One region of the Clostridium lapidicellarium genome, then DNA from elsewhere that is predicted to be linked to it. Evidence: a T-box and tRNA genes for the amino acid it is inferred to sense, from the RefSeq annotation. Region 1 holds a T-box; the other holds one or more tRNA genes.

Evidence for each region. The T-box of region 1 lies ahead of leuS (leucine--tRNA ligase). A T-box ahead of a tRNA ligase gene usually reads a tRNA of that ligase, here a tRNA-Leu.
Region 2: it encodes a tRNA-Leu, which carries the amino acid that the T-box ahead of leuS (leucine--tRNA ligase) is inferred to sense. The anticodon was not compared.

The regions. Positions count from the first base shown of each region.
Region 1 covers NZ_JBGFFE010000002.1:173,143-179,540, reverse strand. Annotated here, with positions in the region: gene leuS (leucine--tRNA ligase) at 1-1,647, opposite strand, end outside; T-box leader at 1,729-1,934, opposite strand; tRNA gene AB8S09_RS02855 (tRNA-Gln) at 2,034-2,108, opposite strand; gene AB8S09_RS02850 (hypothetical protein) at 2,182-2,700, opposite strand; gene AB8S09_RS02845 (J domain-containing protein) at 2,727-3,320, opposite strand; gene AB8S09_RS02840 (DUF5685 family protein) at 3,304-4,182, opposite strand; gene AB8S09_RS02835 (class IV adenylate cyclase) at 4,187-4,717, opposite strand; gene fba (class II fructose-1,6-bisphosphate aldolase) at 4,880-5,812, opposite strand; gene AB8S09_RS02825 (DUF4363 family protein) at 5,922-6,302, opposite strand; gene AB8S09_RS02820 (DUF421 domain-containing protein) at 6,312-6,398, opposite strand, start outside.
Region 2 covers NZ_JBGFFE010000006.1:14,597-20,994, forward strand. Annotated here, with positions in the region: gene spoIIE (stage II sporulation protein E) at 1-1,024, opposite strand, end outside; tRNA gene AB8S09_RS05885 (tRNA-Met) at 1,329-1,405, opposite strand; tRNA gene AB8S09_RS05890 (tRNA-Met) at 1,420-1,495, opposite strand; tRNA gene AB8S09_RS05895 (tRNA-Met) at 1,553-1,628, opposite strand; tRNA gene AB8S09_RS05900 (tRNA-Met) at 1,686-1,761, opposite strand; tRNA gene AB8S09_RS05905 (tRNA-Met) at 1,819-1,894, opposite strand; tRNA gene AB8S09_RS05910 (tRNA-Leu) at 1,904-1,992, opposite strand; gene AB8S09_RS05915 (S1 domain-containing RNA-binding protein) at 2,125-2,535, opposite strand; gene AB8S09_RS05920 (FtsB family cell division protein) at 2,701-2,973, opposite strand; gene yabQ (spore cortex biosynthesis protein YabQ) at 3,078-3,482, opposite strand; gene yabP (sporulation protein YabP) at 3,505-3,795, opposite strand; gene AB8S09_RS05935 (RNA-binding S4 domain-containing protein) at 3,853-4,113, opposite strand; gene hbs (non-specific DNA-binding protein Hbs) at 4,177-4,452, opposite strand; gene yabN (bifunctional methyltransferase/pyrophosphohydrolase YabN) at 4,716-6,161, opposite strand; gene AB8S09_RS05950 (putative polysaccharide biosynthesis protein) at 6,175-6,398, opposite strand, start outside.

The DNA of each region.
Region 1 (6,398 bases):
ATTTAAAAATCCCATATCTCTCAGTGCCTTGGTAATGAATCTGGCATATAAAAGGTGCATGCATGCATGTTCCGGTCCGCCTACATACATATCTACAGGCAGCATTTTATCTATCTTTTCTTTATCGAAGGCCTGCTTGTCGTTTTTATTGTCCACATACCTTAAATAATACCAGGATGAACATACGAAGGTGTCCAGTGTATCTGCCTCTCTTCTGGCAGGTCTCCCGCATATGGGACATGTTGTGTTCATAAATTCCTCTGATTTTAAAAGCGGGGATTTTCCATCCGGAGAGAATTCTACATTATAGGGCAGTTTTACTGGGAGTTTATCTTCCGGTACGGGTACAATTCCACATTTGTCGCAGTATATTATCGGTATGGGGGTGCCCCAGTATCTCTGCCTTGATACCAACCAGTCCCTTAACCTGTAGTTCACCCTGGCAGATCCAAGACCCATTTTTTCAAGCTCTTTGGTTACAGCTTTTTTACCTTCTTCCGAGGATAATCCGCTGAAATTTCCGCTGTTTACCATCTCTCCATATTCTACGTATGGGAGAGAATTTCCTCCTTCTATGACTCTTTCAATGGGTAGTTTGTATTTTTTGGCAAATTCAAAATCCCTTTCGTCATGGGCCGGGACTGCCATTACGGCACCGGTGCCGTAGGTATTCAGTACATAATCGCCCACCCATATGGGAACTTTTCTGCCGTTTATGGGGTTTATGGCATATGATCCTGTAAATACGCCTGTTTTTTCTCTTGTTATGGATTGCCTTTCAATGTCAGTTTGTTTTCTTGCCTGTTCCTTATATTTTTCAATCCTGTCCTTATAGGCATCTCTGGTTATTTTGTCTACCAGTTCGTTTTCGGGGGATATGACTACATAAGTGACGCCAAACAGGGTGTCTACCCTTGTGGTAAATACACTGAATTCCACCGGAGAGTCAACTACCTTGAAAGTTACATTTGTACCTGTGGACTTGCCTATCCAGTGTCTTTGCATGGCCTTTGTCTTGGACGGCCAATCCAGTTTGTCGAGATCCTGCAGCAATTCCTCTGCGTAATCTGTGATCTTAAAAAACCACTGTGTGAGGTCTTTTTTGGTGACTTCCGTTCCGCAGCGTTCACAGCAGCCGTCCTTTACCTGTTCGTTGGCGAGCACTGTTTTACAGCTGGGACACCAGTTTGCAGGTGCTTTTTTTCTGTAAGCCAGCCCATGTTTGTAAAGCTGCAGGAACAACCACTGATTCCACCTGTAATAGTCAGGGTGGCAGGTGATAACTTCATTTTCCCAGTTGAACATGGCACCCATGGATTTAAGCTGCTTTTCCATGGTGCTGATATTTTTTTCGGTGGAGTCTTTTGGGTGAATTCCGGTTTTTATGGCATAGTTTTCAGCAGGAAGTCCGAAAGCGTCAAATCCCATGGGCTGAAATACGTTGTATCCCTGCATCCTTTTCAATCTGGCCCAGGAGTCCACGGGGGCATAGTTAAACCAGTGGCCTGCATGTAATTTGCTTCCTGAAGGATAGGAAAACATCTCCATCACATATAATTTATTGTCCAGATCGTTTTTGTCAAATTTGTACAGGTTTGTTTCTTCCCATTTTTTTTGCCATTTTTTATCAATTTCTACATTATACATAAAAATCTTCTCCTTTGCTTATAATCTTGTAATTAATTCCTATATCCGTTGTGAAATAAAAAAAACCCTTCGTCTCTTCTTTTAAGAGACGAAAGGTTTAGCTTCCGCGGTACCACTCTAGTTAAATCAATAAATTGATTTCCCTTGAAAAATAACGGTTTTTTACCGTATCTGATTTTCCAGATAAGCTCTTAAGGCAAGTTCATATTATATTCACACTGTTTTTCACCTTACAACAGCTCTCTTTAGTGATGTAAATATTACTACTCCTTATTCAAAGCTTTATGTTGATTTATCTTACATTCTATAATAATGGACAATGATTTGTCAAGAATTAATTTGAAAAATTGTTGAAAAAAGAGAACTTTCTTTGGAAAGCTCTCTTTTGGCTGCCCATGCTGGATTCGAACCAACAAATGCCTGTTCCAGAGACAGGTGCCTTACCATTTGGCTAATGGGCACTATTGTTGAAACTCAACAATAAATATTATATCATCAAAAATTTATATGTCAATAGCATATAATGTGAAAAAATTATTTTAATTTCCTGACAAAATATTTATTTATATAATTTATAAACAGTGTCAAAAGATAATCGTACAGTAAAAATACTACCTGTAACCCCAGTATTATAACATAAAAACGGGAGTTTATCTTTAAAAGTCCCGGGAAAAACAAGCTGTATATTAAGAGCAGCAAAACCATGCATATATTGAAGAAAACCAGCTTCAATATGATTTCAAGAGGTAATTTCTGACGCTTTTCGACATAATATTTGACAAGCCCGTATAGACCAAAAAATATTATATAAGATATTACCGCCATTCTGAATCCGCATATAATCATTGACAGTAGGGAAGTGGCGGCATAAACTGTAAATGCGCTTTTGAAATCCGTAATCAGTACTGCCAGCGGGATGAGCAGTGAGGACAGAACCAGTATTGAAGCTTTGTTTAAGGGAACTATGCTGCTTATATAGATCAGAATAACACCAACGGTAGTTAGAAGTCCTCCCTTGGCTATATTGGAAGCTGCATTTGTTTTTTCTGCCATTTTAAAATCACCTCTGTTGTTTTAATTTAGCATCCGCCGTAGTTTCCACCGCCGCAGAAACAGTCCAGGCAGTACAGTGTGGCACAGATGTTGCATATGTCGGGATCTTTTCTTTGATCTCCATAATATGGCTGCCTGTAAGAACGGTTTATTCCAGACAATTTATTGAAAGCACTCTGGTATTTAAAATTGTTCGGATCAAGCCTGCAGGCAGTGCTCAGGTTATTATAAGCGTCGTTGTACCAGCCTCTTCTTAAATTTAGAATTCCCATTAGATAATTCCACTCTGCATCCCTTGTCCCTACGTTCATGAGTTTTGATTCCGCATTTTTAAAGTTGCCGTTGTATATGTCATTTTCTACAGACTGATACATTCCGGAACTGTTTTCACTGCTGTAAGAATTTTCTCCTGTATCATAATGCTCTTGATTTGGGTTGCCTTTCATCAGATAATCATAGGCTTCATTTATCTCTCTCATTTTGTTTTCGGCCAAATCCCTGAGCGGATTGTTGTCATATTGATCAGGATGATATTTTTTAGCCAATTTTCTGTAAGCTTTTTTTATCTCTTCTTTTGAAGCATTTTCGCTTATTTCAAGTACTTCATATGGATTTTTCATTTTTGTAAACGCCCCTTCTAAAAACTTTATCCATTTTATCTAAAAGTCCATATTGTAATATATTATAGAGCAATTCTTCGTTTCTCTTTATGGGAAGTGCCTTAAAGGCATTCATACACTGTGCGGCACAGGTGCCTAAAATAAAATCTATTCTTTTTTCTATCTGTTTTGAAAATTCATCAAAACTCAGTTTTTTGCTGTTGAAACAGTGATCTATGGCATTGAATTTTTCCCGGCGCATATCTTCATTTAAATCGTCAAAAGCGTCAATTATATATATCCACTTTCCGAGATTGTACCCGAGAAAATAAAGTTTCTTTTTAATATCTCCATCTTGCGATGAGCTCAGTATAAAACCTGTAAGCTCTCCAAAGGGATTGGCCAGGAAATCTATGGATTTATTTCCGGAATCCTTTTCCAGCTTGTATAGATTCCGAAGTTTATTTTTTATAACTTGAAAATTTTTCTTGAAATTTTCAGGCATGGAATTCAGATATCTTCTGAGATAAACCGACAATATCCTGCTTTTTATGGATTTTTCATCTTTTGTATCATCCAGAAGTTTGAAATACACAAGCGATATGCTGCAGAAGGCAGCATATTTTAAAGAAGGATTATCTTTCAAAATGATTTTTTTCTTTACAGGGTGGATGATACATCTTTTTTTAATGTAGTTTTGTCTGCCTTCTTCCAGAGAGTCTAAAAGTATTGCCAGGAAAGTCATGTCATAGTTTAAGAAAATTCTGGGGAAATCCCCTATATTGTGTTTTATGGATTTACACAGTCCGCAGTAATATGCCTTGAATTTTTCATAATCTTTTATTTTAAGTTCCATTTTGTAAGGAGTTACATAACCAAACATATATTCACCTGCTCTGAAGTATCTCATATATGGTCTTTGATGTAATATCTTTCATGGAATATCCAAGTAAATTTACTATTTCAGCAAGTTCTCTGTCATCTGCGGTTTCTATTTCAACATAGGCAAAGGGACAAAAGGATTTATCATTTATGTCCATTTCAATTAGACTGTTTTTATACTTATAGCTTTCCCTATATTTTTTTATTGATTGCAGCAATTTTAATCCAAGAGATACAAATATTTTTTTACCAGATTGCAGGTCTGATATTTCTGCTTCATTTTCTTCCATTACCTTATATTTCCCCTGGCTTAAAAGTTTTTTTGTAGTCATATAAAAATGTTTGGAATCATGTATTAGATCTTCCACTGCCCTTATCCGTGCATAACCCCGATTTTTTACAAGTCTCCCGTCTTCAAAGTCATATATGTAGTTTGTTTGATTTTCCATTTTGACTTTTGAAGCTGAAGTATTTTTCAATTTTAACCGTATATCATCGGGATTTATTTTTATTATTCTTGTTTCACATTCTTTTATGTGGGCTCACCTCCTGGTGTTCAGATTGCCACTATTTGAATTATACCATAAAATTCAGCGGCAAAAAATTAATTATGTGAAAATTAAAGGGATTATAACTATAAAAAATAGGAGATTTTCTCAAATTAAAGGGAAATCTCCTAATACATGATAGATATTTATCTAATTCAAAGAATTTTCTGAGCCAAGTACATTTGCTATCTTATCTTCTACTACTTTTTGTATTGCATCTCTGCCTGCCCCCAGATATTTTCTAGGGTCGAATATCGTCGGATCGTCACCGAAAGTTTTTCTTGCAGCAGCAGTCATGGCTATTCTTAAATCCGTATCCACATTTATTTTGCATACTGCCATGGAAGAAGCTTTTCTGAGCATGTCTACCGGAATACCCTTGGCTCCCTTTAAGTTACCTCCATATTTATTGCAGGTTGCGACAGCATTTTGATCTACTGATGAAGCTCCGTGGAGAACTATAGGGAAATTAGGCAGTTTGTTTTGGACTTCTTCCAGTATGTCGAATCTCAGCTTTGGCTTGAAGTTCGGCGGGAATTTATATGCGCCGTGGGAAGTCCCTATTGCTATGGCCAGTGAATCCACACCTGTCTTGTTGACAAAGTCAACTGCCTGGTCCGGATCTGTGTATGTGTGCTTTTCTGAAGATACGTCATCTTCAACTCCTGCCAGCACACCCAGCTCTGCCTCCACTACCACACCGTGCTCGTGGGCATATTTTGCGATTTGTTTGGTTTTTTCCACATTTTCTTCATAATCCAGATGTGAGCCGTCAAACATTACAGAAGTAAAGCCTGTCTCAACACATACTTTTACTGTTTCAAGATCAGGACCGTGGTCCAGGTGAAGAGCCAAGTCAATTCCAGTATCCTCTATAGCAGCGTCTACCATGGCTTTCAGGTATTTTGGACCTGCATACTTCAAAGCTCCTGCTGAACACTGCAGTATCACAGCGGAATTTTTGGCCTTTGCTCCATTTACAACACCTTGAATTATCTCCATATTGTTGATATTAAAAGCACCTATTGCATATTTCCCTTCGTATGCTTTTTTAAACATATCCTTAGTAGTAACTAATGCCATTTAATATTCCACCTTTCAATATAAAATTTTGTCCGAAGACTACCAAAATAGTAGTATATATACGTCTATAGTATATCATAATTGCCCTGATGTATCCAATTATTACAGCTTAAAATAGATTTTCAATATTTAACCGCTGCATTTCCATTATCCGTTTTAATGAATTCTGTATTACATTTGTGGAGGACAGAGATTCTTCGGAATCCCTATGGTTTATATACTGTGTGAGTTTTCTCATTTCATTGCTTATATCTTCCATTTCGTCGTGATCTGAAAAGATGGCCAGCTTTGGGGAATATTTTTTCCATTCCGTCGTGAAATTTTGAGAATTTTTATAAGCTTCATCCCAGGAATTCAATTGGATTGATTTCTCCACCTGCAGGTTTGAATCCTGTAATCTTGTGCATATGTGGTTTAAATAATTTACTGAAAAAATTATGCAGAAGATCATCAGCACAAATATGGTAAAGGATATTATTATACTTTTCATGTGATCACCTCACTGTTGATTTTTTTCTTTTAACTGGCAGTAGAACTTTCCTTTTGAGTCCAGCATTGCCACCAGTACTTCATCTATGGAAGGCAC
Region 2 (6,398 bases), on a different contig from region 1:
AAATAGCTTTGATCTTATCTGCATAATTTTCTTTTAAATGCCTTTGCTTTTCCTGGCAATCCAGTTCCAATTCCAATTTTTTATATATTTTTTTAGGTATGGATAGAAATACAATACAACTTATGATTACTTCTACAATTTTAAACTCGGCACCTATATTAGAATACATTTTTAATACAGCAAAAGTAACAATATAAGCTGAAGCGCTAAACAATTTACCCGTCTCCCTAAATACACCCGATATTAGGCCGCATAATCCATAAACTGCAATATAAATTATAACATTATTGGAAGTAACTCCTATAATAGCTCCCATTGCCACTCCTGCCGCAGCACCTGAAGTGCTTCCCTTTACATAACCTAATATGAGGATAAAACTTAAAGCTATTGTATTCCTAAGAGATATTCCGCCTATACTGCTTCCCCAAGTTCCGGCTATAATCAAAGATATGGTTATAGCCATACTAATTATTTCTTCGCTGCTGTACAGATGTCGAGTTTTTGATTTTTTAAAACATATTATAGAGTAATTGATAATATAATATAATGAGAAAACACACGTAACTTCAAAAACAGAATTAAGAGCAGCTACTCCAGCAGTTAACTTAACTACAAGAAACTTATAAAAAAGAAATTCTAAAAATGTAGCTGAAAACAGAAAAACAAGTTTTTTGTTTCTATCAACGCCCTTTAGAATATAATTTAAAAAGGCTAATGTAACAATTATCGTGCAATACATTGGTAAATATTTTACATTTCCATATATAGATATGTACCCGAGAAACGTGCCGGTGGCAGCCATCAGTGAAGGCACCTGTTTTTCACATACCGCTATGGATATGAAAAATGCTATCCCAAAAGGTGCCATAAGATTTACCATCATAACCCTTCCCACCAAGAAACCTGCTAAAAAGTAAAATGCCAATTCAATAATGGAATCCAAATTTTTAAATTTGCTTTTTTTCCTTTCACAACCTATCTTTTTTGTCCGTTGATAAGGAAAAACCTCCGCTCTATATTGCAAAAATATCACCTCACTATATAAAATCACTTTCTTTATTATAGCAGTCTCTTATGGAAATAAATGTCAGAAGGTGAGGTGTATTCATATTTTTTTTAAGACATTAATTTCTATGTTTTTTTTATAATCTTTATTTTAGACAATTACGTTAAAAAAATTCTATTTCACACTTTTTATCCACATATAATATTCAATATTTATCCACAGTGTTCATAATTTTACCTGCAGGCTAAAATACACAAAGTTCTATGTAGAACTCTGTGTACAAATCATAAGGGACCTGCTAAATTTAGCAAGTCCCCGGTTTTGGTAGCGGAAATAGGATTTGAACCTATGACACTTCGGGTATGAACCGAATGCTCTCGCCAACTGAGCTATTCCGCCATATTATATAATTTTGGTTGCGGGGAAAGGATTTGAACCTCCGACCTTCGGGTTATGAGCCCGACGAGCTACCAGCTGCTCCACCCCGCGACACTATGTACCACTTCTGCTTAACTTATAATAACTAACCGTATACTTCATTTAATTTGGTTGCGGGGAAAGGATTTGAACCTCTGACCTTCGGGTTATGAGCCCGACGAGCTACCAGCTGCTCCACCCCGCGACACTATGTACCACTTCTGCTTAACTTATAATAACTAACCGTATACTTCATTTAATTTGGTTGCGGGGAAAGGATTTGAACCTCTGACCTTCGGGTTATGAGCCCGACGAGCTACCAGCTGCTCCACCCCGCGACACTATGTACCACTTCTGCTTAACTTATAATAACTAACCGTATACTTCATTTAATTTGGTTGCGGGGAAAGGATTTGAACCTCTGACCTTCGGGTTATGAGCCCGACGAGCTACCAGCTGCTCCACCCCGCGACAATACACTGGTGCTGAAGACCGGAATCGAACCGGTACGGGTTTTAAAGCCCGCAGGATTTTAAGTCCTGTGCGTCTGCCTGTTCCGCCACTCCAGCAGTAATTAATGACCTATCGATTGACAACATAAGTTATTATATATGATAAATAGAATATTGTCAACAATTTTTAAAGCCTAACTTTTTTATTAAATAAAGGAGATCTTTTACAGACCTCCTTATATTATATGATCAATAATTAGACGATCTCTTATAACCTTTTCCCTTCGAATCCTGGTGCTTCTTTATATCTTGAAATCTCTCCTCACTATCCTTTAAAAACTTAGACAATCTATCTTCAAAAGTACCTTGATTCTGCTTGTTGCTTTCCTTTTGCCAATCTATTTCTAATGGTCTCAAGCTTTTCTTATTGTGTGACGCCTGTTTTATTGATAAACTCATTTTGCCATTGTCATCAATAGAAATTATCTTGACTTTCACTTTATCCTTTTCCTTTAAATAGTCCCTTATATTTTTAACATAATTATCTGATACTTCAGATATATGGACTAAACCAGTTTTACCCTCAACTTCTACAAAGGCTCCAAAGCTAGTAATATTAACTACTGTTCCCTCTAGTATGTTTCCTGCCTTCAAGGTCATATTAAAAAGACTCCTCCTTAAAAATAATACTTATATATATTAACATTTTATTCTTCTGACTTTACTCAATCAAAGTAGGATTTCCTGGATTTTCCCCTGAAAATTCTTCCTGCTACACAATTACTTATCCTCCATCATACTGCAGATACAATTTACAATCAATCATCATTTATTTACATTTATTACAGGAGTTTCACCTTCTTTAATAAGACCTAGTTTTTCTCTAGCCAATTTCTCTATATATACGTCAGATGCAGACATTTTAACTTCATCCTGTAATTTTTGATTTCTAACCTTTAATTTTTGCTCTTCAGATTTCGTTTCAGATATTTGTTTTTTTATATTCTGCATGGTAATTTGCTGACTTACAAATATATAACCTATGTATAAAACCAACAATAAAAGGAATATATTTTTCCATTTGATTTTTATTTTCAATAACAATCACCAGTTTCTTTAATTAAAAACTTTTCTTCAAAATCATTCTAAATAGTATTATAATTATATTGTAATTTGATTTTTAATTTTCTTCAAGTTAATTCTTATAATTTTTTTTTATTTTTTTTCTTAACAATATAATCGGCATATTGGAAAAAATATATAAGTACATTTAAAATCACTCTAAATACCCTCCCAATTATTTTAAATAATTTTCTATAAAAGCTAATAAGTACAGGACTAAAAATCTTTAAATATAAATATATCCCAACTATCAGCAAAATGTAAACATACATTCTCAGATAAGCATAATTGGTATACATTAAAAATATAAATACAACTATAGCCGTAAACAGCCAAAATAAAGTATCTTCTATAAACACTATTATTTTATTTAAACCGGTCAATCCCCTTATCAATCTATAAAAATCAAATAACACTCCTGTTATTATTCCTGCCATAATACTGCACAATATAATTCTGAGCTGATCACTTATTGATATAATCATAATAGCCCTTTCCAGTTAAAAACTACTTAAACATTTTTGACAACAAATGATGCTTTTTTTTCTTAGGCTCATTGTTTATATAAATGCAGGAGTTTATAGTACCTATTATACTAACATCACCATTTTGTACATCTAATTTATTCATCTTTAAATTCTTACCCTTGATATTGAGAATTCCAAGATTAGTATTTAAAGATATCTGATCTTCATTAAAACTTATAACTTCAATAATACCGGTCAGTATTAATTTTTTTCTATTTTCAAGACTCAGCAGGCTTTTTTTGTCTTCCAGCTTTATTTCTTTTTTCTCCATAAAACATCCCCTCCACCTATAATAAATATATGTGATGGGAATAATTTATATTACTTTCTATTTTACATCTTTTGTATCCGTAATTATCTCATACATTTTCTGGGCATCTTCTTTTTTGGTATGATTTTTAATATCTAAAATTTTTGCTTTAAGAGAACTATTGGCATATTTAATCTGTATTATATCTCCGCCTTTAACCTCGGTACTCGGTTTTGCTGTTTTACCATTTATGATAACCCTTCCGCCCTCACATGCTTCCTTCGCTGCAGTTCTTCTCTTTATTATTCTGGACACCTTAAGATATTTATCTAATCTCATGTAAATTCTCCTTCTTAAAACAGAAAACCCAGATTTTCATCCAGGTTTACTGAAAAAATATGTTTATTTATTTACTCTATCCTTAAATTCTTTACCAGCTTTAAATACAGGAACCGTTGATTCTGGTATATTTATTTCTTCTTTGGTTCTAGGATTTCTTCCAATTCTAGCAGCTCTTTTCCTCACTTCAAATGTTCCAAATCCAACTAATTGAACCTTTTCTCCTTTTTCAAGTGTTTCTTCCACACTTTCTATAAATCCCTTTAAAGCTGCCTCTGCATCTTTTTTAGTTAACTTTGACTTTTCTGCTATACCAGTAATTAATTCTGATTTATTCACCTTTTTTACCTCCTCTTATTTTCATAGACATATGTGCAAGACTATGCAAATATCTTTATAAATTTAATCTCAATTAAATTTAATCAAGATCTTATAGAAAGCAATAAATACTCATATATTGTACAAAAACATTCAGCTATTGATTATGTTATGTATATTGCATTTTAAATTATTTATCACTTACTATATTTAATTATAGTACATATTAGCCATATTCTGCACTAATTTATAAACTCCTTCTTTTTGCATATAAAAACTAAAATTTATTTGCTTTTAGATTTTTCCCAAAGTCTATTCATTTCATCCAATGTCATATCCTTCATATCTAAACCTCGGTCAATAGCATTTTTTTCTATATATGCAAAACGCTTTATAAATTTCTCTATACTATAATTTAATGCAAACTCAGGGTCAATGTCAAGGAATCTAGCAACATTTACGCATGCAAATATTAAATCCCCCATTTCTTCTACTATTTTTACCTTTTCTTCACTTTTATATACATTTTTTACTTCATAATACTCTTCTAAAACTTTATCCAGAGCGCCTTCAACTTTCTCCCAGTTAAACCCCACATCTGAAGCTTTTTTCTGAACTTTTACCGCTCTCATAAGAGCCGGCAAAGCTTTGGCCACATGCCTAAGTTCATCTGTGTATGTACTCAAACCCTGCTCCTTCTTTTTTATTACATTCCACTCCGCAAGTACCTGCTCCTTATTGTCCAAGCTTTTACAGCCAAATACATGTGGATGCCTGTTTATCATTTTGCGGCACACACCATCGATAACGTCGCCTATATCAAAAAATCCCTCCTCCTCTCCTATCTGACAATGAAACACTACTTGAAATAACACATCACCAAGCTCTTCTACCAAGTTTTCATAGTCTTCCTTGTTTACAGCTTCCATCACTTCATAGCTTTCTTCTACAAGATATTTTTTCAGGCTGTCGTGGCTTTGTTCTCTATCCCATGGACACCCTGTACTGCTTCTCAATTTCTTCATTATATTTAGTAAATCCCTTAAATCATATTTAGTTTCAATATGCCCGGGAACATAAATTGATGTCAGGTGATCTATATCATTCTGTCTATCTAATTCATACAATTTTATCTTTCTTATAGATTCACTGTCCCTAATTCCTGCAGATCTTATAAAATATATTTCGGCATTATCTCCATAATACTTTAACAGAGTCAATTTAACCTGAGATGCAATCAGTCTATCATACACCTGGGTTATTATCATCCCTGTCCTTTTATCCAATACTTGATTCTCTATGTCAAAGGCATCCACTATTTTGAGTCCTTTGCTAGCGTCTACATTCAGTCTTTCTAAAATGACATCTATAAAACTAACCGCCGGTATTATTTCTATATTCAAAGATTCTTTCCTGCATGATTCTATCAATAATTCGACTGATTTTTCCGCTACTAAGGGATGACCTGGTACTCCATAGGCTATTTGTCTGAATTTTTTCCCCTTTTGCACCAGATCCCGGGCAATAGACTTATACACGTCTTCAAACTTTTCCTTATCTTCATACATATAATCATAAGTATGAAATTTTATACCCGATTCTTTTAAATATTTTACCGTAGGATGTTTTTCCGTTCTCAGATAAACCTCATCTGAATTTTTAAGTATGCTTACAGCACCCAAAGTAAGGGATTCCACAGACCCTGGACCTAGGCCAATTACTTTAATCATTTGTAAGCCCTCCTTATCTCTTGAATATCTTATTTTTTATATAACTGTATTTAAATATTTTAAATATAATTACAAGTGGAATATATATTATAAATCCCGAAATTATAGCTAAAAAACAAGCTATCCTACTGCTTACTGTATAATTATAGACACACATATAGATAATTACAACAGCTATTATCATAAAAATAGAGGCAAAAGCAGGTTTAATCACAATTTCAGAGTAATTTACAGTTA